DNA from 4 places in the Paenibacillus sp. FSL R7-0189 genome. Region 2 is predicted to be linked to each of the others. Evidence: predicted binding sites of a transcription regulator. Region 2 holds the regulator's gene; each other region holds the start of a gene.
The links. The regulator Rex, encoded in region 2, represses fermentation and respiration genes when NADH is low (regulators of the CRP and FNR family bind a similar motif). The targets are predictions, from matches to a motif close to TTGTGAAATATTTCACAA.

Region 1 (7,575 bases), 1.9 Mb from region 2:
TAAAAATCCCGCTCTGCCTGTGACCGGAGACAGTTCATTATGTGATAGGGTTACTGGACCTGTTACCTCGACAGAAGTCTCCACAGGGTCTGCCTGTTCAATGTTCTCCGTATCGATTGTTCCATAAATGAGCTTTCTTAACTGGTCAGAGTTTTTCACAGGAATCGTGTAGCCCTGACTGCTGTTCTCCGCTGTAGTAAACATCCCTTCATGTCCAAGTTGATCTCCAAGCGCTATGTAATAGTCTTCCGAATAGCCGTCCCCATAAACAAGCTTCATTTCAAATTCCGGACCCCAATCCAGATCATCAGAAAATTTTTTACTCTTGTTCATAGCCTCCGCAAGCGTCTTGATCAAAACAGAATCCTTTAGCGTTAAGCTCTCTGAGTGCAAAGGACGATCCGCTTGTTTCTGATCACTAGTTGCCACGGGTGTCAACGACACGCCTTCGATCCATCTGGCATTGATGAAGCCCAAATCACTTTTACATCCGCTTAACACTACGACCAATAACAAAGGTGCTATCCATATTAACCGCCTAATGCGAATCGCCTCCAATACATAAGCATATTCCAATTATAACAGTGTCTATAAATATATAAAAACGACTTTACTAACACGCGATTAAAAAAAGACTACAACCTGCTTATTAAAGCGTGGTTCTAGTCTTAAAATGACAATTGATTAGATTGCTCCCATCGTTTTGAGCCAAGCATCCGCAATAAGTGCATGACCTGCAGGAGTAGGATGTACTCCATCATATGCCCAGTAAGCCGGTTCTGCTTTTACGGAGGCCGCTGCAAAAAGTCCATCTAGCGGAACCAGCGGCGCCCCATATTCACGTGCCAGCTCGCGGACAATATGAATTTTAGGATCAAGATCCTGACGCCAAGTTCTACGATCTTCCGGTACAGGCAAAACAAAAGGCTCTATAAGAACTAATTTAGCATCCAAAGATTTCTGAGTGCGTTTAATCAGGTCCCGATATGAAGCTTCAAACTGCTCGGGAGTGGTTTCTTCACCAGAATCAAAACGGCGCCAAGTGTCGTTAATTCCAATATAAATGGACACCCAAGTCGGCTTCAAATCCAGGCAATCCTTATCCCAACGCCCCTGTAAATCAACAATACGGTTGCCACCAATGCCACGGTTAATAAAAGTAAGATTCTTCTCTGGATATAAATACCCCAGACGAGCGGCGACCATCATTGCATAACCCACTCCAAGCGATGAAGCGTCTTCATGATTACGTCCCCAGTCTGTTATGCTGTCACCTTGAAACAGAATGACATCGTTTTGTTGGAATATCATAAATGAAATCCTCCTCTAACTACCTCTGTTAATATAACCCAATCTATTATATCAAATACAATGAATACAGCCTACTACGAAACATCAATAATGCAAACATTTCACTAAAAAAACAATAACAAAAACCCCGCTCAGATTCGAGCAGGGTTTAGGGTTAAACTATATTAGTAAGCTAGGCTGAACAATCCTTTAATGTGGGACAAGTAACGAATATTACTTGCTTCCTTCATCAGAGTTGCAGGCAAGCCTTTTAACGGAGTAGAACTTGCACCAACGATGGCTACACCGTCTTTACGGCCTAAGCTAGCAAGCGTACCAGAGTTGATTGGGCTAAAGCTTTCAAACGATTTATTTTTCAAGAAGGCATACAGATTGTATCCGATCAATTCACCCATTTGCCAAGCGATTTGAGCAGTTGGAGGGTATGGACGTCCATCTTCTGCAAAGACCACAGCGCTGTCACCAGCAACGAATACATCTTTGTGGGAAGTGGATTGCAAGAACTCATTCACCGTTGCACGACCGCGGTTAACTTCAAGACCGGATTCGCCGATGAGTGGATTTCCTTGTACGCCACCAGTCCATACAAACGTGTTAGCAATAATTTTTTGACCGTCTTTCAAGTCAATCGCATTGCCTTCTACATTCGTAACAGGAAGACCTGTCAAGAATTGAACACCACGTTTTTCCAAGCTTGCTACAGCACGTTCGATCAATGCATCTGGCAATACTGGAAGGATTTTAGGACCTGCTTCAACGAGCATAAGCTTAATTTCTTTAGGATCAACGCCATATTTTTTAGTAAGTGTAGGCAATACATCCGCGATTTCACCAACAAGCTCAACGCCGGTTAAGCCGCCGCCACCGATCAGGATGTTTGCATCTGCTTCATTTTTCGATTTCGCATATTCACGAATACGATCCTCAATATGTTGATGAATTTTGTTAGCATCTGCAGCTGATTTCAATACCATACTGTATTGTTCAAGCCCTGGAATGCCAAAATAAGCTGTAGTGCTGCCAAGACCTACAACAAGCGCGTCATAAGTTAGTGTCACACCATCAGAAAGAACAATTTGTTTGTTCTCCACAGAAAATGAATTAACCTTCGCGATTTTCAGGTCAATATCTTTACCTGCGAAAAGCTTAGTTAGAGGCATAGCAACAGCACCCTCTGCAACACTACCTGCTGCAAGACGATGCAATTCTGTGATGATTTGGTGGGTAGGATACTGATTAACTACAGTAATTTTAGCTTCATCTTTTTTGAGATACTTGCGTACGGTTAAGGCGCTTAGTAGACCACCATAACCTGCTCCTAGAATGACAATATGTTTAGACATGATGTTTCCTCCGTCCCTTACGAATAAGATATGAAAATGATTATTTCTGCTTACTGCGTTCTCCAGCAACTTGAAGGTATGCATTTACGAAACGGAAAAGCTTTTGCGCTTGCGGATCTTTCAACAACTTCATAAGACCAAAAAGACCAATAACTTCGTTACTTTCATTCGCACGATCTTTTGCTTCGATCACTGTAGCTGCCATATTCTTCGCGGAATGCACTACAGGTTCAGCAAGTTCTTTAATTGCACTTACCGTATCACTTTTCAAGACATCATCCGCTGCGACAGTTTGCACAAAGTCATAGGACTTTGTAAGCACGCCAACAAGCTCAGTTAATTTTGGCAGCTGTTCCACCAAGACTGTTAATGATTCCTGAACTTCTGGTTTCAAGAGCTGCTCTAGAACATCCATTTGTTCCTTGCTAACAGCTACTTTTGGTGATTCTTGTTCAGGTTGTGTTTGAGTGATTGATTCTGACATATCCAAATCTCCTCTGCAATAAGCTTTGCTGCTTAATAGTAATGAAAAACATAAGAACTTTTAACGCCATATTTCTATTATAGCACTTATCAAGTTATAAATGTCACAAAGTTTTTGAATTTCCATAAAATTTTGTGATTTTTATTACATTATAATAAATTATTTAAATTACCAGTGTTAATTAAAACCGTTTGAGTGAATTAATGTACAAATTCATTCAAATTCTTCTCAGTTTTCAATAAAACATCCACAATGTCCATATTCTTCTCTGTTAGAAGTAACCTGAAATAAAGAGAACGCAGGAAGTTCTTTGTATTTATTCGAGTAACGTACTGGCTGTGGCTTCTAGGCCAACTGCCACATTGCGCCAAGTTGAGAATCCAATCGGTTATAGACTGCTGTGGAAGTAAATGATGATCGATGATTGTAACTATAATAGTAGCAATCCGTTCATCTTCTTCCTCCCTGAATATGTATTGATCGTTATAAAGCATCTTTTGAACAACTGTCAGAACCTCTTCCCGCACCTCGGCATCACTCTCCGAGCATAAAAACCAGCTCATCCAAGGCGTCTGCGCCATGTGCTGCTGCGTGTGCCCAGCCTTCTTTTTCCATATAACCTCTTAAATCCCGTTCTTCCTTATAATAACGAATTAAACCCTGCTTCACCTTTGTAAATTCAGAGCTATCCAATATAGCCTTTTCCCTATGCCGCTGGAGAATAAGAGCAACAACCAATACAGAAAATGTTCTTGTATACACCGTCTGATCTTCTTTGTTCCCAATGTGATAAAATAGATGCTGCTCGTCAAGGAGTATCCACAGCAGTTCACGAAGCTCCGCATCATTAAACCAATGTTTCTCATTAATCCATTTGTAGAATGTGGAATAAATCAATTCATCACGCAGCACAGGCTCGGGATCTCCTAAATGCTCAAGCATCAACTTCACATAATCCTTTATGTCCTGTCCACTTCTAAGCTCGTAGTCATTCTCTTCGATTCTTTGTAAATCTATCATCAATCGTTCTCTACTATTAATCAATTTATCCACCCTTTCATTCACCGTGTTTTTACATATCCTAATATCCTAATTTATGTCCTATTTTTTGACAACAGGGTATTCAAGATTAACTTCAATAAATTTTATCATTGACGAATTTTATAGGCTGTGTTATTTTGAGTTAGTAACATTTAGTTAGTACATTTACAAATATCAGGTGTTTATATTTTACAACCGAACACATACACAACGGAGGAATACTTATGAGCGCTTTTACAGACTTGATTCAGTCCCGCAGATCCGCTATGAATTTTGTGGAAGGGGTCACCATCCCTCAGAATGAATTAGAGGAAATGTTCTCTTACGCCAGATTGGCACCATCGGCCTATAATCTACAGCATACAAATTACAAAGTGATATCTAACGAGAGCTTAAAAGAAGAAATTCGCGAAGCGGCTTACGGCCAATATAAAATCCATACTGCTTCAGCAGTTATTGTAGTGCTAGGAGATAAGCATGCTTATCAGCAGGCTCCAGAAATCTATGGCGGGCTTAAAGCTTTAGGAGCGATGTCACAAGAGGAATATGATGAGCAAATAGAGATGATTAACAATGCTTACATTGATAAGGATGCTTTTCAAAGAGATGAAGCAATACGTAATGCCTCTCTCTCGGCCATGCACTTTATGCTGATCGCCAAAGATAAAGGCTGGGATACCTGCCCGATGATCGGCTTCGATGCTGATGTTATCCAATCCACCTTGAATCTGCCGGATCATATGGTACCTGTTATGCTGATCACGATCGGCAAAGACAAAAAACATAAAATCAGACCCCGCGGCTACCGTAAGCCAGTCAACGAATTCGTTGAGTTCATCTGATTATAGATACAGCAAAACGTTCCATCCGAGGCAAGTAGCGGGTGGAACATTTTTTTTAATTGGAACTCATCATGAAGATAATGAACCGTGTGCCCGATATAGAAGAGGTGCTCTACTTCGCATATTGTAAAATCGCAATCGCTGCTCGTTCCCGTCGTTCGGAGTCATCACAAATCAAAGCTTCTTTCAAAATATTAAGCGCCTTAGAGAGCGTCTCCTCATCCAATTCCAGCGGACTATTCACTTCTTGTTCATTAGTAGAAACACCTGTAATCCACAGATCCAAGCGAGCACTTGGTTTTGGACCCTTAAATTGTACAACCGGTGCACTTTGGTTAAATAACTCCCGCACGCCTGCGTTTAGTTCAGAAATCGGCAGACTTTTCAACCACGTCACACCACGCCGATGGCAAGTACCCTCGTCAACATTATCATTTAACTCGTTGTAAAAATAATCTCCGAGGTCTCCGAGATGTACCCAATCTCCATCGGCCACCAGCACATAATCTCCATCTTGCATCGTATGTACAAATAGCTGAAGGGCTTGCAGATGTTGCATAAGCTCCGGCTCACTATATTGGTAAGTACCGATTAATCGATCACGAAGTTCCTCTATGCTTAGATTCTCCAGATCCCCTATTCCGGGGTAGCCGATACTCACATAATTATCCTCCAAAAATGTGCTGATCCGCTCAATCCCCAGTGGCTTAGATCCCATCCGAAACAGATTCATATGTCATTCCTCCAAATACTTAATAAAATGCTTATAGTAGCCCTTGGATTTGGGAGTAACAAACCGTCCATCATTCGCAGAATCCTTCATTAGTTTATGAAGATTCGGACCTCCAGTATAGGGATCTACTACGCTAGCCTTCAGTCTTGTCGCTTGGATTGCCTTCTGAGGACAAGAATAAACACAACGCATACATAATAAACAATTTTGACTGAAAACAATTCCTTCTACGCCGCTACTAATATTGGATGTTGGACAGTTGCTGACACATTTTAAACATAGTGTGCAAGCGTCCGTTGTACGCAATCCTTTTGCGAAGTATTTTCCCCCTTGGTGTTCCTCACAATAATATACTGTTCTCAGAACCCGCTCCAACACAGGGTGAATCGGCAGATTTCGTGGTGTTCGGTTTACGATTTCCTCTGCAAACAATTCCACCTTACGCTGTGCGGCTTGGTACAACTGCTTATTCAACCTGTCATCATATTTGATATAAAAATTACATGGCATCGCCAAAATGGAATTGTGAAAAGGGATATATCCCTTCCCACGCAAAGAACGAAGAACCGTATTCGAAGCACCGTTATTGATATAGTGTGGAGAGGATGCCGTTTTGAATACAAATGCCGGGGTTCCATTACATTCAGGCAGCTGATCTGCAAAATGTTCAACAAAACCGGAAGCGCCAAAGCCTAGAACCGGATGACCAATACCTATAAGATCATAGGCTTCATATTCTACAGAACGAGTGCCTTTAATAATATCTTCCACTCTAAACAAATCTACGTCTTGCCCTTTACTTCTTAGCCTTTCAGCAAATTGCTTAGCAATAATCTCCGTATTGCCAGTACCTGAGAAATAAAATATGGCCGTCTTTGCATTATGCATTCCATCCCCTCCCAGATCAAATATACCTCATTCCCGTCTGGGAAAGCTGTGATGCTGAAGTGGGTTTGGGCTATTTCGGACTCAGTTGCTCTTATTTCCATAATTTCGCTCGTTTTGCCACACTATCGGACTCAGTTGCAGCTATTCGCTCAAATGTACTCCTTTTCTGAGTAAATCAAGGGCAATAGGTGCTATACAGTCCGAAACCTTCGCAAAATAAACCCATATGCTGAAATAGCTGCAGTACGGTCCGCTACGATCTAGATCGAGCAAAAGGTAACTGGTTTCGAGACGTAGGCGGATAGATTGTGCTATAGGTAACTAATTTCGTGCACGGAGTAGATAGGTTGAGCTATAGGTAGCTAATTCCGCACGGTGTAGATAGGTTGAGCAATAGGCAGCTAATTCCGCGCACGGAGTAGATAAGTTGAGCCATAGACAGTTAGTTTAAGCACTGGTTAGCACGTTTAGGAGCAGATTTGGCAGGTGGCGTTCTTTTCAGCAATTGCTCGGACTCAGTTGCAGCTATTCACCCAAATCTACTCAAATACTGCAATTAACATATCCTCAATCATGCGTCCTCACAGGAGTAATTAAAAAAAGTGTGGACGAAGATGCGTCTACAGGCAGGATCACCAGCGGTCTTTCTTTTCCCGCGAACCTGATTCTAAGCGTCTCACTATCAATCGCCCGAAGGATGTCCCTGAAATATTTTCCGTTAAAGGCTACTCGAAAATGATCACCCTCTAGATGTTCCAAAGGAATCTCTTCTTTTACATCCCCAATTTCTGCAGTCTTGGACACTAAACTTAGCGTGTTAGAAGGAAGTACGCTGAGCATAACACTCTCACCAGCCAATATAGAAATACGTTCAACCACATGTAACAAACGGTCTGTCTTAACAATCACTTCGGAGAGATACGCTTTTGGGAT
Region 2 (7,575 bases):
GTTCGTTCCTACGATGGGATACTTGCATGACGGACATGCCAGTCTGCTTCGCCGGGCTGGAGAAATGAGCAACACAGTGGTAATGAGCATTTTTGTGAATCCTTTGCAATTCGGGCCAAACGAGGATTATGATTCCTATCCGCGTGACGAGCGTCGAGATTTGGAACTCGCTGAACGTGAGGGAGTAGATATTGTATTTATCCCCAGTGTGGAAGAAATGTATCCGCAGCCTACTCGGACTACGGTCTCGGTCTCGGAGCTTACTACCCGGCTTTGTGGGGCTTCCCGCCCTGGGCATTTTGATGGTGTAACCACAGTGGTTAATAAATTCTTCAATATTGTACAGCCGGATTATGCTTTCTTTGGGCTGAAGGATGCTCAACAAGTTGCTGTGCTTCGCCGAATGGTGTCCGATCTTAATATGAATGTCGAAATTATCCCTTGTCCGATCGTTCGTGAAGGGGATGGACTTGCACTCAGCTCACGTAACGTATTCTTGTCTCCAGAGGAGCGTAGTCAGGCATTGGTGTTATCTCGTTCCTTACGTGAAGCACGTCAGTCCATTGAAGAAGGAAAAGTAAGAACCGTTGCTGAAGTGCGGGAATTGTTGACATCGGTTATTTCCAGCTCTCCTCTAGCGGTGATTGATTATGCGGAGATCCTAAAATTCCCTGATCTTGAAGGATTAGAGGATGAAGCTCTTTTATCAGAAGTGGATGGGGAAATTATAATAGCGCTCGCCGTGAAGTTTGGCAGAACACGCTTGATTGATAATAATGTATTTATTCCAAAGGAGGTTGCTGCACTTGTTTAGACATATGATGAAATCCAAAATTCACCGCGCAACAGTAACGGAAGCGAATTTGAACTATGTGGGCAGTATTACCATTGATGAGAGCTTGATGGAAGCCGCGGACATTCTTGAGAATGAAAAAGTTCAAATTGTGGATAACAATAATGGTTCGCGACTGGAAACCTATGTAATCCCTGGACCGCGTGGAAGCGGAGTGATCTGTCTTAATGGTGCCGCGGCTCGTCTTGTTCAGCCGGGCGATACAGTAATTATCATTTCGTATGCGATGTTGTCCTCGGAAGAACTGGATTCACATAAGCCAACGGTGGTATTCGTGGATGAGAATAACAAACCAGTGAAGCTGGCTGATCATGAATTGCATGCTACAATCGCTTAATGTATGGACTTACGCCATGTAATGAATGGCAGGGATGAAAGACCCCGATCTCGCAGAAAATGAAGTCAGGCAAGCTGAACTGATTTCATCTTCAGTAAGGGGGGGGATAGCCCATGTTTCAACATTTGTTTGCTGAAATGAACAAGGTGCTTCAGGAGATCGTAACAGATTACCCTACAGCGGAGGGTGCCCGCCGGAATGAGCTTTTATGCAATTATAATATGCTGCATAGACTGAGCGATAAAGTGATGGATGAATGGCTCGCTTTTGCTGAGAAGCTTAGTTCCTTTCGCGAAAGTACGGATTTTACAGCAGTGGTCGAAGAGGAAGTGCCGGAACAGGAAGCACCAGAGCTGTGTATGGATTCCTTTGTAAGAGGTCAGGGGTATTATAAGCTGCTGATGTATGGAAAGTGTATTGATCAGTTTAAAGAAGTTATTGCGCAATACCCGGATAGCTTGGCTGCTCGATTATATTTGGCCATCTCTTATCTGCAGGAAGGTGACGGTGAGTCCGCTTGGAGTCATCTGAACCATATGCTGGGCTTGATACGGGAAACCAAGCTGAAAGCCATGGTTTATAATGCTTTAGGCTGCATACGAGCCTCACAGGAACGTTTCAATGAAGCGCAGGAATTGTTTGATCTTGCTTTGCAGCATGATCCTGCGCTTCCGGAACCAAACGTTAACTTAGAGGTATGCCGCCGTCGTGGAGGGAAGCTGCATTTTGGAAATCAGCTGGTTTCCCTTTTGTAAAAGAATAACGGTTTTGGAAATTTCCATTCAAGCGATGCATCCCCTGAACCAGTGGTGTGCATCGCCTTTTTTCGCAACTTCTGTTATGCTGATTAAGAGTCTCAATTGAAAGGGAATAGAATTATAATGAAATTTGCCGTGCTTGATTTTGAAACAACAGGAACCCAATCCGTGGGTGAAATTATCCAGGTTGGCCTTGCAATTATAGAAGAAGACCGGTCCATCTCCCGGGTATATGGTTCCTATGTCAAGCCCGGAACGCCGATTCCTCCTTTTATAACAGGTCTGACGGGGATTACCGATGATGATGTGAAGGATGCGCCTGAGCTGGATGAGATGATGATGGAGCTTGTTCCGCTCTTGGATGATGTTGTGCTCGTAGGGCATAATGTCGCTTTCGACTTCCATTTTTTACAAAATGCTTTAGATCGTTGTGGTTATTTGCCATTTCAAGGGCGGATTTTGGATACGATTGATTTTCTGAAAATTTGCTTTCCTTCGCTCACATCTTATCAGCTAGGCTCTGTCAGCGCTCATTTTGGAGTGACGCATGATCGTCCGCATCAGGCAGATAGTGATGCACTTGCGACTGCTTTAGTGCTGCTGAAATGTCTGGAGGAGCTCTACGAGCTGCCGCTGCTTACGATCCAGAGACTCTGTGAGTTGTTTACCGAAGAGGATAGTGATCTGGGCTGGTACTTTGATGGTCTGCTGCGAGAGCGGGAAGCGGAGACGCTACAGCCCGAAGGTGATCTGACTTTCTATCGTCAATTAGCGCTTGCAGTAGGAGACTGGACGGAGTTAGCGCCACCTAGAGATGAGCATGCTGAGAATCCGCTAGCGAATTTATCTTTTACTGATTATATGGACGAAGTAACCAAACGACTTAAAGACACATTACCGCAGTATGAAAGCCGGGAAGCTCAGGATATTATGATCAATGAGGTGATGACGGCACTTGCCGAAGACAAACACCTACTGATTGAAGCGGGCACAGGAACCGGTAAATCGCTCGGTTATTTGTTGCCTGCCATTTATCAAAGCGTTCGCACCAATGAAAAAGTCATGGTCAGCACTCATACCATTAATCTGCAGGACCAATTGCGCGAGCGGGATATCCCTTTGTTAACGCAGGTAGTTCCTTTTCCGTTTAAAGCTGCTATTTTTAAGGGAAGAGGACATTATTTGTGTCTGCGTAAGTTTGAGCATAAAATTAATAAAAAGGACTTTATAAGCCCAAGGGAAGATGCGCTTACTGCCGCTCAGATGATCGTATGGCTCACTCAAAGTGAATCAGGGGATGATGAAGAGCTGAATTTAAGCGGCCGGGGCGGTGATTTCTGGGAGACGGTGGCAAGCGATACCGATTCCTGTCTGGGCCGTTCTTGTCCGTGGTTCCGCAAATGTTATTATCATAGGGCTAAGCATGAAGCTGGGATTGCTGACGTGGTCATTACAAACCACTCTAAGCTATTCGCAGATGTTAAGGCTGGGCACCAGCTGCTTCCGGCTTACGAGCATCTTGTCATTGATGAAGCACATCATTTAGAAGATGTGGCTGGTAAACATCTTGGCATGCATATGAAGCATTTCACTGTGGCACACACGTTATCGCGACTGTATAAAGATAGCCGAAACGGACAGCTTCCTGCTCTGCGCCAGATATTACAGTCGTCAGGCAGTGAAGAGGCTTCAGAATGGAGCGGAGTCATCGATCGGATTTACCCGGATCTGCTTACCGTCAAAGAAACCTGGGATGCACTCAGCGACAAGCTGTTCAGCCTTTTGCCGGAACGCAGTGATGCAGGGGCGGGGGAAGCGGGACAACTGGTTATGCGGTTGCTTCCCGCCCGTAAGCCGAAGGATTGGGATGAATTAGTTGCGCTAGAGAACACTATGAATCTGACGTTAAGCGATATCATCCGTAAGGGTGATAAAATGCTTAACGAGATGCGTGACCAGGAAAGCCAATCCTCAGCAGACAGTCTTGTTACTGATATTAGCGGTTTATTTAAGGATTTGGCTTCCATCCGTGAGCAAGTAAGATTCTTTATGGGGCTGAATGACGATAATGTAGTATATTGGCTGGAGGCAAATGGAAATTACCGCAGCAAATCACTACAGCTGTATGCCGTCCCTGTGGATGTTAGCAGCCAGCTTAAAGAGTTGTTCTTCGATAAGAAAAAAAGCATCGTGCTTACCTCGGCGACGCTGTCTGTAGATAAATCTTTTCAATTTATGATTGATAATCTCGGACTTAACGAAGCTGCGGAAGAGGGACGTCTAATGACCTCACTCCTTCCATCCCCCTTTAAGTATCGCGAGCAGGCACTGCTAGTTATACCGCGTGATTTTCCTAGTGTGAAGGGGAGTGTGGGCGATGCTCGATTTGTCGATACACTCGTACAGTCATTATCGGAAGCTGCTAAAACAACACGTGGGCGGATGCTGGTTCTGTTTACTTCTTATAAAATGCTGCGTCAGGTATATGATCCGCTTAAAGAGGCTTTAGCCTCACAAGAGATTACGGTGCTTGGTCAAGGCGTGGAAGGTGGCAGCCGGAGCAAGCTGATCCGCCGCTTTCAGGACAGTGCAGCATCCGTTCTGCTGGGGACGAGCAGCTTCTGGGAAGGTGTAGATATTCCAGGTGAAGCACTGACTTGCCTGGCCATCGTGAGACTTCCGTTTCAACCGCCGAATCACCCGTTGGCGGAAGCGAAGTCTGAGTTATTGCAGGCCCAGAAGAAGAATCCGTTCATGAAATTATCTGTTCCTCAAGCGGTTATTCGTTTTAAGCAGGGATTCGGAAGACTGGTTCGCACGGCGCAGGATCGCGGAATAGTTATTGTTTATGATACGAGGGTTATTGAATCTCATTACGGGAAGTATTTCCTTTATTCATTGCCTGGTCCCAAAATGGAGCATATGCTTACTGATCAAATGGTCCCTCGCATAGCGGAATGGCTAGAGGATGGCGGCGCTTCTTAAAACGCTCGTCTTCAGTTTAGCTCCTCCTTATCCTTAAGGGCGGTGTGTTACAGTACCGTCCTTAATAAGGAGAGGTAGACGTTTGAATATGGATTTTCACAAGAACATTACTATTTTTAGGAGGGAAAATATGAAATCGGATAAAATATCAGAAGCCGTTGTTCGCAGACTGCCTGTGTACTTGCGTTTTTTGAATGATCTCCAGAATCGCGAAATATTAACAGTTTCCTCTCAGGAACTTGGGCAAAAGCTTGATCTTAATCCCGCACAGATTCGTAAGGATTTAGCATATTTTGGTGACTTCGGCAGAAAAGGTATCGGCTATGATGTAACGTATCTTATTGAGAAAATCCGTCATATCCTGAAGCTGGATCAACAGCTTAATGTAGCTTTAGTTGGAGCAGGTAATCTCGGACATGCCTTGTCTAATTACAATGCATATCTCAAAGATACTATGAAAATCACGGCTATATTTGATTCGTACGCTCCTAAGGTTGGACGTAAGATCAACTCCCTTACTGTGCAACCGATGGATGAACTAGGCAGCACAATTCGTGAGCAAGGTATTCGCATTGCCATTATTACCGTACCTGATTCAGAAGCTCAAAATGTAGCAGATATCCTCATTTCTTCTGGGATTGAAGCGATTTTGAACTTTGCCCCTGTGATTCTGAAGACACCACCGAATATCCGGGTGCATGCAGCTGATTTTACAACTGATCTGCAAAGTCTTGCTTATTACTTGCGGGATGGAAAGGAAGAAAGCGAACATGAACAACAATAAAACGATAATTAAGGGCGGGTATTTTCTGACTCCGGGAACGGATGAGCCGGTTCTGAGTGGATATATGACTATTGAAGATGATTTAATCACTTACATAGGAAAAGAAGAGCCTCAGATGGAAGCTGGAGTGCAAGTGGTTGATGGCAGCCGTCTGCTGTTCATGCCTGGACTTGTAAACACACATGGTCATGCGGCGATGTCTTTGCTGCGTGGATATGGAGATGATTTAGCGCTACAAGTGTGGCTTCAGGAGAAAATGTGGCCGATGGAGGAAAAGTTCACCGGTGATGATGTATACTGGGGAACCTCCTTATCTGTATTGGAAATGCTGAAGGGTGGAACTACGACCTTCCTCGATATGTATGATCATATGGACCGAGTAGCCGAGGTAGCTGAGTTATCAGGTATCCGTTCCGTATTGATGCGTGGTGTGATCGGGTTATGTCCAGAGGATGTACAGAATCACAAGCTTGCGGAAGCGATTTCTTTTGCCCGTAACTGGCATGGAAAGGCTGACGGTAGAATTACTACTATGATCTCGCCACACGCCCCTTATACTTGCCCTCCTGCCTTCCTGGTTAAGTTCGTGCAGGCAGCGCATGATCTGGATTTACCGATGCATACGCATATGTCCGAAACGAAACGTGAAGTGGAACAAAATGTGGCGGATTACGGGTTGCGTCCTGTAGCTCACTTAGAGAAGCTTGGAATGTTCACACGTCCCTCGATAGTTGCACATGGTGTTCATTTAAATGATGAAGAGATTGAGATCTTGGCTCGCCATAATGTGGGTGTATCTCATAATCCGGGCAGTAATTTGAAGCTGGCTAGCGGAGTGGCTCGGGTTACTGATCTTCTAAAAGCTGGTGTGAAGGTGTCTCTTGGCACGGATGGCGCGGCAAGTAACAATAACTTGGATATGTTTGAAGAGATGCGGCTTGCAGCTCTCATTCATAAGGGTGTCAGCGGTGATCCAACGGCTGTCCCTGCTCCAGAAGCTCTGCGTATGGCTACAGAATATGGCGCGCAGTCCATCTTTTTAAATAATGTAGGCAGACTTGCTGTAGGGATGAAAGCTGATTTCATTGCTATTGATATCGATCAGCCGCATTTGCTGCCACACACAGATCTGTTGTCTCATGCAGTTTACTCTGCTAGCGCTAAGGATGTTGAGCATGTGTGGGTGAATGGTAAACAGGTCATCAAGCATGGACAATGCTTAACCCTGGATGAGGAAGCTATCCGGCGTAAAGCGCAAGAAGCCTTCGAAGGTTTATTGAAGCGTTAAGTCTGGAGAATAACGAATAAATAATAGGCTGCGACTTTTTGCTTTTAGCAAAAGTTGCGGCCTTTTGTGCATTTTTAAGACTGGGAAAGCTAGAAAATTATGAAATTTTGGATAAACACGCAGGTGTGTTATATAATCAAAAAAGATATATTACTAGAAAGGGAGCTGTACCTTGAAGAAAAGGAAAAAATGGATCCTCCTGGGGTCAGTTCTGATTCTGCTCCTGGGGTTTGGACTTATCCAGTTCTATGCCTATATTATGAAAGATCAATGGAACGAGCGTGATATCGCTAAGGATGTTGCCAAAACCAGAGCGGGTCTAACAGAGGTAACCAAAGCACAAAAATCGGTTTGGGATGAAAATGCAGTGTACTGGGTTTTAACAGGAAAAAATGAAGCCGGGACTGCTCTTATGGTCTGGGTCCGCTTTACGGTAGATGGAAAATTTGCTGAAGGCGACGACGCAGTGTTTGCTGAGGAACTAAGTAAAGGAACCTCGGAAGCCCAAATACGCGGCATTATCAAAGCTGATCTTCCGGACATAACGATTGAACGCTTGCTGCCGGGAGT
Region 3 (7,575 bases), 200 kb from region 2:
TCACCTACACAACCAACCATCGTAACTTCTGCTCCAAGACGGGCTGCAGCGACTGCTTGGTTCGCGCCCTTACCGCCCGGAACGGTGGAGAATTGTTCTCCAAGCACAGTCTCACCCGCGTGAGGTCGCTTATTCGAAGTCACTACTAAATCCATTGAACAGCTGCCAATTACACAAATCTTAGCCATTTTCATCAACCTTTCTCATGTTGTCATCTATTCTTTACTTCTTGTAGTTTCCCGCTCCACAAAGCTAACGGGTAGTTGAATAATCTTCTCTTCCACCTTATCTTGCTCAATTAGCTTAATAAGTAAACCCGCGGCTTCTCTACCCATATCATGTGCCGGCTGGCGAATGGTGGATAAAGCAGGTGACAACAAGCTGCTAAGCGGGATATCATCAAATCCGATGATTTGCAGATCCTGCGGCACTCTTTTACCTAAACGATGTGCTTCATGAATGACTGCCGTCGCCACAATATCATTACTGGCAATTACGCCATCTGTATCTATATATTTAGCAAATAACTCCACAGCCCATTGTTCTGCTACTGTATGGGAGAAGGATGAAGTTTGGATCACATTATAGCTGATTCCCATTTCATTAAGTACTTCAATCGCCCCAAGAAATCGATCTTGTGCAGGTTTGATATGCGCCGGTCCTTGTATTACTGTGATTTTTTTGCTTCCCCGTGCGATAATCTCTTGTGCTGCAAGACGTCCGCCCTTTTTGCCATCTGCGTATACGGAAGGGCTATCGTTAGAAGTACGGTCCAGAAATACGACCGGAATTTTCAAGTTAGAATAAACGTCGCTCTCAGGGAAGTTGGTTGACGATATCATGCCAATGACATTATTTTGGATAAAGGTTTGAATATAATCCATCTCTTTGTCCTCGTTCTCATCACTATTGCCAAAGATGATCCGATAACCTTGCTCCTGCATCCGATCCTCTATCCCCCGCGCTAACTGCGGGAAGAAGGGGTTGGTAATATCAGGCAAGAGCAGCCCGATTAATTTAGATTTCCGCTTGTACAATGATCTTGCAACCTCATTAGGGGTATAATTCATTTCTTTGATCGCTGCCTCAACCTTTTTGCGAGTATCGATATTCACATATCCAGATTCATTTATAACCCGTGAGACTGTTGCTACCGAAACTCCAGCTATTTTTGCGACATCTTTGATCGTCATCATTCTTTAATTCATCCCCCAATGTGTAACCGGTTACATGTATTACATAAATTAGATTATCACATAACCTTTTCATTTACAAATCTTTTTTTTGATCATAAAGCTAACAAAAGATACCAATTATATATCGATATCTTTTGTTATTTGAATTTATTTATCTGCAAAGCGATTTAATAATTTTATTGTATTGAAGTGCATACCTTCATGGTAAAGTGTGAAATTTATGAATTCACCGATTGAATTTAAGGTTAATCCACTTCCTGTTGTAAGAGGGGTTACTTGCTCACTTAAGCGATTGTGAAAAGCTTCCTGGATCCGTTTGGGTTGCTCCGTAAGCATCTCAAGTAAAACTTCAAGCGTTGGCGGTTCCTCATTCCACTCGGCTGGTTTAGTCCCTTTCGCAAATAAGCGTTCAAAGCTTGCCGGCAATTGCATAAGCTCCCTAGCAGAATGAAAGGCAAACTTCTCTTGCACCAAATAAATATGTCCCAAGTTCCAGCGGATATTGTTATTAAAACCTTCTGGAATACTATCTAAAATTTCCTCAGATAGTCCCTCGACAGCACGCACAGTAACACTACGCACAAACTTAAGTTGTTTGAATATGATTTGATCCATTATGACCCCTCCTAACTTTTATCCATAGTTTACCATAAGCTTATCTTTAATTTCCTAATATTATTTTAAACTTAATTGTTTCATAACGAGCGTAATAAACGACTGCATATAGCTTTCTTGAAGTTCCTTCTTTCTGTAACCCATCCATATCGAATGCTTGGAGACTACATTTTCTACTGCTACATTAGCTAATGTTCCCTGATCAAGATAAGGTTTCGCCAACAAAGCGGATACATAACTAATTCCATAACCGGCAATCACAGCTTGAATAACTTCATTCACTCCATTAAATTGAAGCCCAATCGTTGGTTGCTGTACACTTCTTTCTTCACACAACCGGACAAGCCGCTCTCTGGCTGCACTGCCCTCTTCTCTCATAATAAATGCTTCAGACATCACTTCTTCAAAGCTAACCTGCTGATTGGCATAAGGATGATGGGAAGAAACCACGAATACATACTCGTCCCTATATAACTCCCGATGTTCGAACACTCCTGTATTATGCGAAGGAAACTCCATATCACTGTAAATCGCCACGTCTGCTTCAAAATTATTCAATTTTTCCATGACTCCATGAGAATTAGTAGTAGTGATCTGAATGTTAACTTCCGGAAAAGATTGTTTAAATAATGACGCCCACCGGGGAATGAGGATGCTTGTCGCCAAATAATTACCTGCAATCCGCAGATTCCCCTCAGGAAATTTGTGATAGTCTTCAATGATTTGCTGGACTTGATCACCCATGGCAAAAAACTTCTCAAGAGGTTCGATTAACCTTTTTCCTAAAGGGGTGGGCACCATCCTCTTTCCTTTAATTTCAAATAATAAAATATGATTCTCCCGTTCAAACTTACGGATTTGCGCTGATATAGCGGGTTGACTGATATGCAAACGTTCAGAGGCTTTGGTCACACTACCTGTGATCGCAACGTAATAAAACAATTTTAATACATGATAGTTCATCGTGATCTCTTCCTCACTTCATAAAATAATATCTGTATTCGCCGCTTATCCTCAGTCATTTTACTATAACTATACATTATGGATGTTAACTATTATATATTGTTTATTTATATTTATTTCTTTTATACTTACAACTATTCATAAGGGAGGTTTTGTTAATGACAAAGACAGTATTATACTTAACCCGCCACGGGCAAACAGAATGGAATTTACAAAAACGAATGCAAGGCCATCAAAATTCTGCGCTTACAGCCTTGGGCGAACAGCAGGCGGAATGGTTGAGAGATCGTTTGCAAGTAGAAAACTTAGGCGCAATTTATTCTAGTACTAGTCCAAGAGCATTGCATACTGCACAGATTTTACGGGGAAAGCGGAGTTTACCTATTCATCAGCAAGTTTCTTTAATGGAAATTAACATGGGGAGCTGGGAAGGAATGAATACGGATCAGATACAACTAGAATCCCCTTTACAATATTCCCATTTTTTCACCAGACCCGATCTATATATTCCTCTAACCTCAGGTGAAACTTACAAGCAGCTTGAACAAAGAGTAGTGCCGACAATGGAGCGCATCATAAACGATAACGTAGGGCTAGAAGTGCTCATCGTCACCCATCGGATGACTTTAAAAGTCATTATGGCTTATTTTCTCAATAAATCATTGCAGGAAATAGGGGAGTTACCGGATATTCTCTCTACTGCATTATGTAAAGTAACCCTAACTGATAACAATACAACCATCGATCTGTATGGAGATACTTCACATTATCAATGACTATGGGTCAAAAAATAAAAAGGTAACTCCGATTAACGGGGCTACCTTTTTAGCGTTCAACATTAAATATCCACACTTTTGATTATAAAACTGCGGACCTTCATCCATTTGCCTGAAATGAATTCATCAATCGTTTTCGTCTTTGGTCTAACGCAAAAGCGGTGTTTTGCCCCTTTATCAAAGCCCACAGCTTCAAAAATTAGGCTGTCCCCTATTTGCTCCTTGAAGAACACCTGCTTTAATCCCAACCTATTTAACATTTCAAGCTTTACGCTCTCAATATATGTGCGCGAATACTCCTTAGACATATGTGTTCCTCCTAGTAGTGGTAGTAATATTATAAGTCAATAGGAAGAAAATCAACAATAGTTCATATATTCATCATCCACAAAAAAACAACCAGGCAGCAATTCTCCGTTATTGGAGGTTCGCTGACTGGTGTTTTGGGTCTGTTGTGATTTGCTTGATAGGTTATGAGCTAAGCTTAATCATTCGTAGCTTTCGGATAACCACTCCGTTGTAGCGCACTATCTTGATATATCTGTAAGATAACTGCAATCTATAATCCACAAGGGCTAATTCTAACTTTAAGTGTATTCTATACAATTAAAAACTAGAGAAATAGCCTATAGAGTATTAAATCAGTAAAATAGATGTACAAAATACAGCTATTTTCATTGGCCGGGCGTTTTGAGCATTTTAGTTGTACAAAATACAGTTAAAACCATCTACTGTACACTTCAATGTTTCATACTCCATTACTTCATACTCCATTACTTCATACTCCAATAATTCACTGCTTCAATACTCCATTACTTGTTACTTCGAAGCCGTTGGCTCTCATATGGTAACTAGATGGGGTGTAGTCCATTATGAGTCAGCCCATTCATTACTGATTCCTTTTGCCTATCCTATCCGGATAATTCTATCTATTTAGTCCTTCTACTTCTACCTAATCGAAATCATCACTAACTTATTTAACTTCAGTTGCCCCAGTCACTTTACCTTCAATCCCTGCAGTTGCTTTCACATCTTCGTTTGCGAAGTAAAGATTTCCATCAATAGTCGAGGTTTCATGCAGGTTAAATCCGTTCGCTTCTACATAAACATCACCTTTAATGGTTCCGCCTTGAACTCGCAAATTTTCACTTTGTACGGTTAACTTAGGTACAGTGAGTGTGTAATTGGCAGTAACTTTGTGATCAGCGTCTTGGGCATAAAGAGCAATCTTACGGTAGATGTCGCCGTCTGCGGCCCCTTTATCATGGAATTCGCCTTCAACAACAACATCTTGGGCAATGGTCACATCATTTAGAATGGCAATAATCCAGTTTCCATCTTTACTTACAGCCTTGGTAAACGCATCTGCTTGATTTACGATTGAAGCTGTAGTAACTGCATCCGTTTGCTCTGTAGCTGGAGCCGTAGTAGCCGCTGAATTAGTTGCATTATTATTATTCGCACCACAACCAGACAAGACTGCAACCGAGACGCCTGCTACTAACATCATTTTAAATAACTTCATTTTAAATCCCCCTTGTTTTTGATTATAAATTAATTATATATTAAAATTTTTAATAAACAGGTGAAAATTTTCACAATATTGTGTCGTTATCTGAAGCGGTTTCACAAAGGTGATTAATTCCATACAAAAAGGACACTCCCAATAACTGCGGAAGTATCCTCATAGTCTTTATTACTATAATTTTTTAGATTAAATACCCTCTTGAAAAAGATATGGAACCATCATACTCTACACTTACTTTTTTAATGTTAGGTTTATGCAAAACATCAGCATAAAAATAATACAGCGGAAGGATGACCATTTGGTCAATGAGCATTTTTTCAGCTTTTGCATAAAGCTTGTTTCGTTCGCTAGTGTCTAATGTAAGCCTAGCTTGTTTAATATAACTATCATAAAGTGCACTGCTCCAGCCCGAATCATTATCGCTGCTCCAAGATGTGAAATAATCTAAAAAAGTCGATGGATCGTTATAGTCGGCTGCCCAAGCCGCTTTTGCCATTGTATAATTCAGCTTAAGACGATTATCAAGCAGATCTTCCCAGGGTTGAACCTCAAAGCCTACTGTAATGCCCAGATTTTTGTTCCAGCTGTTAATAACGGCTTCTGCAATTTCTTCATGACCTTCATTTATAATAATCGAAAAACTAGGAAGCTGAGTTAAGCCCTCTTCCTTCAAACCTTCCTGAAGTAATTTCTTAGCCTGTATTACATCCTCTTTGAAATACCGTGTATCAATAATCTCTGATCTAAAATTCAACTTGGAACCACGAATACTCCGAGGAATAAAACCGTAAGCAGGTGTACCATAGCCGATAGATTCTCGGTTAGCTGCCATGGCTAATGCTTTACGTATCTTCAGATTTTTGAAAGGTGCTTTGCTTAGATTGAACTGATAATAATATGTAGAAGCATACGGCAAAGCATATAACTCCTGAGGGAATACAGAATTTAAAGAAGCCTTATCTATCAGCTCATCTTTTGCCCCTACCCAGTCAACTTCATTGTTTAAGTAGGCCATAGTTGGCGAAGGTGTTCCAGCTTTAGGCCGAAGTAGATGCACCTCTGAGAAACGAATTTCTTGCGCCGCATAATAGTTTGGATTTTTAATTAGATGAATCGAATTTTCATCCCACTGTTGCAGTTTAAAAGGGCCATTAGTAACCATAGTTTTAATATTGTACGCCCAATTCTTATCTGCTTTCGCGACTTGCGCATTAATTGGCATGTAAATACTTTCCGCGAGAAGCTGCGGGAAATGTGAAGTTTTTTCATTCAAAGTCACTTGGAGTGTATCGTTATTTAACGCTTTCACACCCACTTTCGAAGACTCCTTTAGCTTCCCTTTATGATAATTCTCTGCGTTAGCAATTATGAACATTTTGAATGCATAGCTATTCATAGACTGAGGTGCAAGCGCTTGTTTCCATGCATACTCAAAATCTGAAGCCTTAACCTGCTGCTGATTACTCCATTTTGCGCTCGGCCGCAAGGAGAACGTGTATGTTTTCCCATCCTTGGAGACTGTCCACGACTTGGCTATCCCGGGAACCGCCTCTCCCGCATCATTCAAACGCACCAATCCCTCAAATATCCCTTTAATGACCGTAGTCGTACTACTATCTGTGGAAGAGGCAGGATCTAGATCTACAGGAATATAATCAAAACCAATACGCAACACCTGTTTAGCCTGTACAGCAGATGCAGTGTTCCCTTCACTTACATTTAAACCTATTAGTAATACTAAAACAAAGAGAACATGGAGCAATTTTTTCATCGACACTTCCCCTATTTCTATTATTTTTATTAACTAGAATAACATGGAATCTATTGATTCCGATAGATTAATTTCACCGTAATTCTTCCATTTCTAGAACCTAGCAGGGTCATCTAACTGCACACTCACTTCCCATTGACGCTTTGGGATCAGAATGTTAATCTTTAGAAAATATCACAAGGATAAGGGAGCTATTTACTGGTGAAAAAGACAACCATGAAGGACATCGCACTTCGTGCCAATGTCTCCGTCGCAACAGTGAGCTATGTTCTGAATCGTGTCGGCAACCAAACCATTCCTGAGAAAACGCGCCAGCAGATTCTTCAGCTTGCCGAGGAACTACACTACATACCCAATCTGGCGGCACGTTCACTTGCGAATCAGAAAACAGGATTGGTAGGTGTGCTTGTTAACACCTCAGCCCATACACCACACTGGAAGCTCCATGCCCAGTTCTCATTTATACATGCCTTGGAACAACGGTTAACAAATGCTGGTTACCATACGCTGCTATATTCACTTGATGTTGATCAGCCTTCTTTGGATATTATCGTAGAAAGAAAGCTGGAGGCTGTATTTCTAATCGATGTGCGCGAGGAAGCCTTTTATTCGATCTCCAAGCATTTTGTAGAAGGAATTCCTTTGATTCTGATCGACAGCATGATTGAAGATAAACTCTTTAAGCAGGTCCTTTTCAACTATCGAGCAGCTCTACAAAAGGTAAAA
Region 4 (7,575 bases), 1.0 Mb from region 2:
TTGTCGTCACGAAGAGTACATCTTGATTGATTACACTTTGAATATGTCGTCAAGGCGGCACTTCAGATACAGGGACAAGGAAGGGAAGAGATCAACGTGGCAAATAAGGTGGAAATAAAAACAACTGGGACTAAGAGCCACAAGAAACGGAACCTATGGTTAAAAATAATCGGAGGTATTGTAGGGGCGCTAGTGTTGTTCATGGGCATCGTTTTTATCGTTGATGCAATCAGCGACGGGGTAGAGAAAAAGAAAATCGAATCGTATGGCCAGTATGTCAATGTGGATGGGAAAAAGATGAATGTGCTTATTCAAGGCAGCGGAGAACAAACGGTTGTACTCCTACCAGGACAAGGAACCCCGACGCCTGCTCTTGATTTCAAATTACTGATCGATGAAATTACCCCTAATTATAAAGTCGTAGTGGTCGAGCCTTTCGGTTATGGTTTGAGCGATGAAACCGAGAAGGAAAGAACTACGGAAAATATAGTAAGTGAGGTTCACGAAGCTTTGCAGCAGCTGGGTGTAGAGCGTTACATTCTAATGGGACATTCCATCGCGGGACTTTACGGAGCGACCTATGTGAACACATATCCGGATGAAGTTCTTGCTTTTGTCGGCATCGATAGCAGCGTTCCCAATCAACCCGGAATGGATGTCAAATTACCTTTGAAAGCCATGCAATTTCTTCAAAAATCAGGTCTAATGAGATTGGTCCAAAAAGTGAGCGGAGATCCGTATGAATCGCTTGCATTCGATGAGCATACCAAAGAACAAATGCGTTTGATTTCGAATCAAGTCGCGACCAATCCAACGTTGATGAATGAACTGAGCCACCTCGGTTCCAATTTCAAAAATGGAGAAAAAATCACAATGCCAAATGACTTGCCGTTGCTTCTCTTCGTTCAATCGAATAACGAGCACAATAAACAGTGGATTCCGCTGCATGAGGAGCAAGTCAAACAATCCGCACAGGGCAAAATGATCCCAATGGAAGGTTCACATTATCTGCATCATACAAAATATAAAGAAATCGCTGAGGCATTCAAAGAGTACATGAAACAAATTCAAATTCAATAGTAGGGTTGATAATTAAACTGCGGAGCCGAACTTGGTTCCGTGGTTTCTTTGTTTTTTCATTTATAAACACGATTTTTAAACCTTATTCCTGGGACATTGGAGTATGGTATACCTCAAGACAAATTTTGGTCATTTCGTCAATGGATTTTGCAAAGTCTGATTGTATCCATTTAAGGAGAACATTATAGAGGGCCCCTGCTTTAAAGTATATTCGGTACACATTCTCGTCGCTTTTGTCATGAGCAGTAGAAAGCATCATTTCATTCAAGCAATCCAGAATTACATGATCAAATTTTGCACTTTGAAGTGCTTTGTAGATGTTCCGCTGCTGAAAAATAACTTCAAAAAGCACTTTGATAAATTTTTGAGGTTCTTTAGCTTTGCCTGTTAATTCATTGGTGTAAGGTAAGAGTTTTTGATTAATTTCGAAAATAAGCGAATCGACCAAATCCACCAGGATCTCTTGCTTGGAGGAATAGTTGTTGTAATAGGCCGTTCGAGAAACCCCTGCGCGTTTCACAATATCGGTGATGGTGATTTTACTAAAAGACTGTTCCTGGATCAAGAAGACTAATGCCGTGCAGATGGCTTCTCTTGTCAAACGGTTAGTTTCTTTATTGGAACGATGCTGAGAGGTATTTGGACTGTATAATTCATGATTTGAGATGACATTTCCCCTCCGTTTGTACATTCTGATGTTCGTTTCATTGTTTTTCATGAGTCTTTTCAATATGCTAAAACCATAAGGCATTACAAATGTAATGTCAAAATAATCGTTAGTTAAAATGGGAGGGCGTCATGTTAGAAATCTTATATAGACGATTGTCAGCGGTCCTGCTTTTGATCCTAGCACTCTGTGCTACGGTATTCATTGGCAAAGAAACGGTAATCTCGATCGTGACCATTATCTTTTTGTTAGCAGAATTAGGCATCTCTTTTTTACTTTTAAAGAAACGTGAGAAGGTACATGTGGTTTTTATTAGTGTGATGGTGGCAGAAGGGCTATTCTTACTAACAAGAGAATTTTGGCTGCTTGCGCTTTCTATCCTGCTGCTGATCGTAGCGGGCATATGTAGAGGACTCTTTGGGCAATCGGGGAGCAGAAGAGTCACTCCGTTTCTAGCCGTTCGTAAAGTGTTATTCAGCATTACTGCACTTATCGTTACTGCACTTTGGGGGATTGGAATCTATGCAAAACCTATTACAACACCTGTGGCATTATCAGCTGATGCGGCTATGACGATCGATGAACGTAAATTGGATTCTGCAGCAATGATGCTGAAAGATATTGAAGTAATGAATTCTTTTGGAAGCCGTACAACCGGCTCTGAGGGTCACAATCAGTTTATTGCTTGGCTGGAGCAGCAGGTAACGGATATGGGGCTGCAAGTATATCGTGATCGCTATACTTTTGACCGATGGGAAGAAAAGAACAGTGCTTTAATGATTGATCAGCAGGCAATTCATGTCTCTTCAGCTTTTCCCTATTCCGGGGAAACTGACGAAAAAGGTGTGACAGGGGAGCTGGTGTATACGAAGCGTGGTGAATATGGCCAGGCCAGTGGAAAAATTGCTGTCATTGAAATTGAGAATTTTAGAAATTTTCCAAGTGGGATCGTTATGAATATGCGGGCTTCATCTCCAATGGACAACCAAATTGCCCCAAATGAAGGCGATCTGGTCCTCACTACAGCTTTAAAAGAAGCTAAATTGGAGCAAGCGACGGAAATGGGCGTAAAAGCTGTTGTTTTAGTCTGGAAAGGGGTATCTGACGATAAGGTTGAAGAGCAATATGTGCCTTTTACCACCGATTATGCAGGAATCCCTGCAATCTGGGTTAATGAAACGGAAGGGAAAAAGGTGATCAGCGCAGCTCAGGAGCATAAAGAAGGTACGGTTATTTTAGAAGCGGAAATTCAAAAAGATGCCCCAACAGAATCCTTTTATGTGAAAATTGACGGTAAGAATAAAGACGAAGCGATTATCGTAAATACCCATACGGATGGGATAAATGTAGTGGAGGAGAATGGCGCTGTGGGCATGCTGTCTATGATTCGTTACTTACAGCAGGAGCAGCCGGAACGTACGATGATTTTCGCTTTTGTGACAGGACATTTTAGATTACCGGAGTTCAAAGGGTCCTCTCAGGCAACTTCCACCTGGATGGAGGGGCATCGAGAGCTGTGGGATGGCAAGAATGGTCATTTAAAAGCTGTAGCTGGAATTACGGTTGAGCATTTAGGCAGCATGGAGTGGAAGGACGATGATACGGGTCATTATGGTCCAACTGGACAAATAAGTACAGAATATACGTATGCAGGCAATGAAATGATGGCAGCCATTTGGCTGAAGGCTATTGAAAAGACAGATAGCACACGTACTGTATTATTGCGTGGACATAACAAGTTTGAGTTTGGAGAGAGTCAGCCCTTATTTGAAGCAGGGATACCGGTGATTGGATTCATTCCAATGCCCGACTATCTGCTCGTGGATAGTGACAACAGAGAGATGGACAAATTTGATGCAAAGCTAATGCATACGCAAATTGTATCGTTGCTGAAAGCGGTCAAGCTAGTGGACGGAACGGAGACGACTAAACTCGGGAAGTCAGATGGGTATTCTTTTTTCTACGGTCGTACTAAATGATGGTGGCAGTTCAAGATTTGTCATGACGAAGATGAAATTAGCTTGAATTCAAAAACACTGATGATTTAAGTCAGTGTTTTTTTGTTGCAAAAAGGGGGTATATTACGGCTTAAAATGGGAAAATTTCGTTTTTTTGTTAGCATCAAAGTAGGAGGAAACTTGTGACATCACATATACGCTAATCAATCAATAGCTCCTTCGGGTGCTTTTTGTGTTATTCACTGAGTTGTTAGAAAGATTTGTCCCTTTCTTGAACGTTTAGGGATTAAGAGATGTCGATGATTGAAATACTTAAAATTTAAGATAAGATAACTTTAATTATTAGGCCACGTTATTAATTTGACTGCTCAGTAACAGGTAAATCAGGTTCGCCAACTCTTGCTTTGTGAAATATTTCTCTTTTTACATAGCAAAGAACGAGGAATGTCATACTAAAACGAACAGGAAACGATGTCGCTGAGCCTTGCTAAACCTGATATTGAATGCAGCCTACAGTTAGCGGGCCTAATCATAAGTATCAACTTAAGACGAAAAATGAACAGAGTTTTGAAGGGAGCAGTAAAGAATGGCAATTGATACGGTGCTATGGAGCAGGCTAGTGACAGGCTTGACTCTCGGGTTCCACGTTATTTTTGCGACGATTGGCGTCGGTATACCGCTAATGATCGCTATAGCAGAGTTTATCGGGATTCGGAAGAAGGACCCCCATTATACACTTATGGCAAAGCGGTGGTCTCGAGGATTTGTCATTTCTGTGGCGGTTGGTGTCGTGACCGGTACAGCGATTTCACTACAGCTGGCCCTGGTATGGCCGAATTTTATGAAACTGGCTGGGAATGTCATTGCACTTCCGTTATTCATGGAGGTGTTCGCGTTCTTTTTTGAAGCTATCTTCTTGGGCATTTATTTGTATACGTGGGATCGCTTCAAAAATCCGTATATCCATTGGCTGCTGACGATTCCGATTGTCGCCGGGGCAGGCATGTCTGCCGTTTTTATTACGACGGTGAACGGATTCATGAACCAGCCTGAGGGCTTTGTCATGGAAGCAGGCCAATTCACAGCGATTAACCCGGTGCAAGCGATGCTGAATACGGCGACGTTCTCCAAAGTGTTCCATGTATTAAGCTCGGCCTATTTGACAGGAGCTGCCTTGTTAGCCGGGATTGCAGCCTTCGCGATGCTGAGAAAAGGTGTGTCCGCATACCACAAAAAATCTTTAAATCTCATGATGGCGGTTGTTTTACTATTCGGTTTGCTGAACACGTTAGCCGGTGATGTGTCCGCCAAGTTTTTGGCCGAGCATCAGCCAGAGAAGCTTGCAGCGGCAGAGTGGCATTTTGAGACGAGCAGCAGTGTGGATTTGGTACTATTGGGATGGCTGAATGCAGAGCATGAAGTTCTAGGGGCTCTTCATCTGCCGAAGCTGCTCAGCTTCCTGGCCTTTGGTGACTTTAATGCAGAGGTGACGGGGCTCGAGGAATTCCCCAAGGAAGAATGGCCACCGCTTCTCGTTCATTATCTGTTTGATTTAATGGTCGGAATTGGATTTACTCTGCTCGCGATTTCGTTTCTATATTTTCTGTTTGTGTTCTGGAAAAAGCGTAATGAGCTTAACAAATGGATGCTTCGCATCATCGCACTGAGCGCCCCTCTCGCTTTTCTGGCTGTTGAGCTGGGATGGTTTTATGCGGAGGTTGGCCGACAGCCGTGGATTATCCGTGGATATATGCGTGTTGAGGAGGCGGCCACGTCTTCACCGAATGTAAGAATTATATTCTTCGCCTTATTGCTCTTGTACATCGTACTCGGCAGTATGTGTGTAATCGTGCTAAGACGCTTGTTCAACAATAATCCGGCAGAAGCTGAGATGGAGAAATGGATGAAGGATCATCCTAATCAATCTGCGGAAAAGGGGGGCACTGAATGATGTGTTACGAATTGATTGGCATCTCGGTGCTCTGGCTGTTTTTGTACGGCTATTTAATTATAGCTTCCATTGATTTCGGAGCGGGCTTCTTCGCCTTTTATGCACGTTTAACGAAGCAGGATCATCTCATTAATCGTCTGATTTCCCGATATTTATCACCCGTATGGGAGATTACAAATGTATTTTTTATCTTTTTCTATATTGGCATCGTCGGATTTTTTCCGGACACAGCCTATTATTATGGCTCCGCGTTACTTGTTCCGGGAAGCATTGCAGTGATTCTTCTTGCGATTCGCGGTTCATTCTATGCTTTTGAAAATTACGGTTCCAAGAAAAACATAGTATATCTTTTTTTGTACGGAGCTACAGGTTTGCTTATTCCAGCATCGTTGTCAGTGGCGCTAACTTTGTCTGAAGGCGGCTTTATCGTGAAGCAGGGGGAGACGGTTTCTCTGGATTACTGGGCGCTGTTTACCAATCCGTTATCGTGGAGTATCGTTGGACTGGCAATCGTGTCCGTTTTGTTCATTAGCGGCTCATTTCTGACATTTTACGCTTCTCGGGCGGAGGATCATTCCGCGTTGAAGCTGATGCGCAACTACGCCCTGTTTTGGAGCACACCGACGATAATCCTCGCACTGACAGCATTTATCTATTTGGGTCAACACAATGAGCGCCATTTTCAAAATATGATGGATTTATGGTGGTTGCTGGCACTTTCCGTTGCTTTCTTTATGATCGCGATGTGGCTGTTATATAACGGACGCCGTTACGGATTAGCTTTTATATGCGTCATGTTGCAGTTTTTCTGTGCCTTTTTCGCTTATGGGATTGGGCAATACCCTTATATTCTTGATCCGTATATCACGATTCAGAGCAGTGCAACTTCACCGGCAATGGGTTTAGCGTTAGTAATTGTGTTTATCGGCGGTCTATGCCTGTTGATCCCATCCCTTATTCTGGTCTTCAAACTCTTCCTGTTTGATGCGGATTATGTAAAAGGGAAAAAATAAAGCTGTTTAATCCATTACGGCATGTTTGAGGTTTCCCTACAAGCCTATAGATAAAGGAGGTGTGATCTGTGAAGAGGAAATCCAGTCTGATTTCTCAACAAATGTCTTCACAAAGGAAAAACAGGGCTCTCCTCGCAATCATTTCGCTCGCGCTCGGTATAGCTATTGTGAGTCAGGCTGGACTGCTTGCTGAAGCAGTCCATCGGATTTTTGTCGAGAAAGCTTCATTTTCATCGGTTATCCTGTTGCTCGGCATACTTCTAACTGTTATGGCTGTACGCACACTGTTGTCTTATGGAAACGGTATAGTTGGCTTACATATGGCTGCCACTGCTAAGACAAATATGCGCGCTGCCGTGCTGCAAAACTTGACTCATGCCTCCATGCCTTCAACCCTTCGTGGACAGACGGGAGGAAAGGTCAGTATTGCTCTGGATGCTGTGGATGAGGCTGATAGTTATTTCAGTCAATACATGCCGCGTATGATGGAAGCTGCTATCATCCCGGTTCTGATTTTGGTCGTTACATTTATCCAACATGCCAACACAGGTTTCATTCTATTGTTTACTGCTCCGTTCATCCCGCTGTTCATGATTTTGGTAGGGCTGAAAACGAAGAACAAGTCCGAAGAAAAATACGCGCAACTGGCTGAGTTTTCAGGGACGTTTCTAGACTCTCTTCAAGGACTGGTGACATTGAAAATATTTGGACGGGCTCACCGTCAGCAACAGGAGATTGAGCGTAGTAGCTTGGGTTATCGTGATGCCACAATGGGCATTTTGAAGATTGCGTTTACGAATACCTTCATGCTGGAATCGATCGTGATGCTAAGCATTGGCATTGTCGCTCTTGAACTGGCCATCCAGTTGCTCGTTTTCAAATCTATGACGTTCCACACCGCCTTTC

Region 1: a site for Rex is predicted at 3,271-3,288, ahead of MKY63_RS29585 (DUF1641 domain-containing protein). Genes of this name have one in related genera too.
Region 3: a site for Rex is predicted at 5,134-5,151, ahead of MKY63_RS21620 (polymer-forming cytoskeletal protein). Genes of this name have one in related genera too.
Region 4: a site for Rex is predicted at 4,110-4,127, ahead of MKY63_RS25425 (cytochrome ubiquinol oxidase subunit I). Genes of this name have one in related genera too.

What each region holds. Positions count from the first base shown of each region.
Region 1 is NZ_CP150223.1:6,685,026-6,692,600, forward strand. Features, by position in the region: gene MKY63_RS29570 (hypothetical protein) at 1-516, opposite strand, end outside; gene MKY63_RS29575 (SGNH/GDSL hydrolase family protein) at 685-1,311, opposite strand; gene MKY63_RS29580 (NAD(P)/FAD-dependent oxidoreductase) at 1,476-2,654, opposite strand; gene MKY63_RS29585 (DUF1641 domain-containing protein) at 2,695-3,138, opposite strand; gene MKY63_RS29590 (DUF2785 domain-containing protein) at 3,339-3,701, opposite strand; gene MKY63_RS29595 (DUF2785 domain-containing protein) at 3,673-4,191, opposite strand; gene MKY63_RS29600 (nitroreductase family protein) at 4,404-5,021, shown strand; gene MKY63_RS29605 (hypothetical protein) at 5,134-5,754, opposite strand; gene MKY63_RS29610 (EFR1 family ferrodoxin) at 5,758-6,642, opposite strand; gene dnaN (DNA polymerase III subunit beta) at 7,210-7,575, opposite strand, start outside.
Region 2 is NZ_CP150223.1:4,765,160-4,772,734, forward strand. Features, by position in the region: gene panC (pantoate--beta-alanine ligase) at 1-814, shown strand, start outside; gene panD (aspartate 1-decarboxylase) at 807-1,190, shown strand; gene MKY63_RS20775 (hypothetical protein) at 1,304-1,945, shown strand; gene dinG (ATP-dependent DNA helicase DinG) at 2,072-4,933, shown strand; gene MKY63_RS20785 (redox-sensing transcriptional repressor Rex) at 5,064-5,717, shown strand; gene MKY63_RS20790 (amidohydrolase) at 5,704-7,005, shown strand; gene MKY63_RS20795 (DUF5590 domain-containing protein) at 7,178-7,575, shown strand, end outside.
Region 3 is NZ_CP150223.1:4,960,412-4,967,986, reverse strand. Features, by position in the region: gene rbsK (ribokinase) at 1-188, opposite strand, end outside; gene MKY63_RS21645 (LacI family DNA-binding transcriptional regulator) at 216-1,196, opposite strand; gene MKY63_RS21640 (DinB family protein) at 1,344-1,811, opposite strand; gene MKY63_RS21635 (LysR family transcriptional regulator) at 1,872-2,774, opposite strand; gene MKY63_RS21630 (histidine phosphatase family protein) at 2,933-3,550, shown strand; gene MKY63_RS21625 (hypothetical protein) at 3,613-3,858, opposite strand; gene MKY63_RS21620 (polymer-forming cytoskeletal protein) at 4,524-5,075, opposite strand; gene MKY63_RS21615 (peptide ABC transporter substrate-binding protein) at 5,260-6,849, opposite strand; gene MKY63_RS21610 (LacI family DNA-binding transcriptional regulator) at 7,051-7,575, shown strand, end outside.
Region 4 is NZ_CP150223.1:5,799,014-5,806,588, reverse strand. Features, by position in the region: gene MKY63_RS25440 (alpha/beta hydrolase) at 97-1,080, shown strand; gene MKY63_RS25435 (TetR/AcrR family transcriptional regulator) at 1,163-1,798, opposite strand; gene MKY63_RS25430 (hypothetical protein) at 1,879-3,726, shown strand; gene MKY63_RS25425 (cytochrome ubiquinol oxidase subunit I) at 4,292-5,656, shown strand; gene MKY63_RS25420 (cytochrome d ubiquinol oxidase subunit II) at 5,653-6,669, shown strand; gene cydD (thiol reductant ABC exporter subunit CydD) at 6,738-7,575, shown strand, end outside.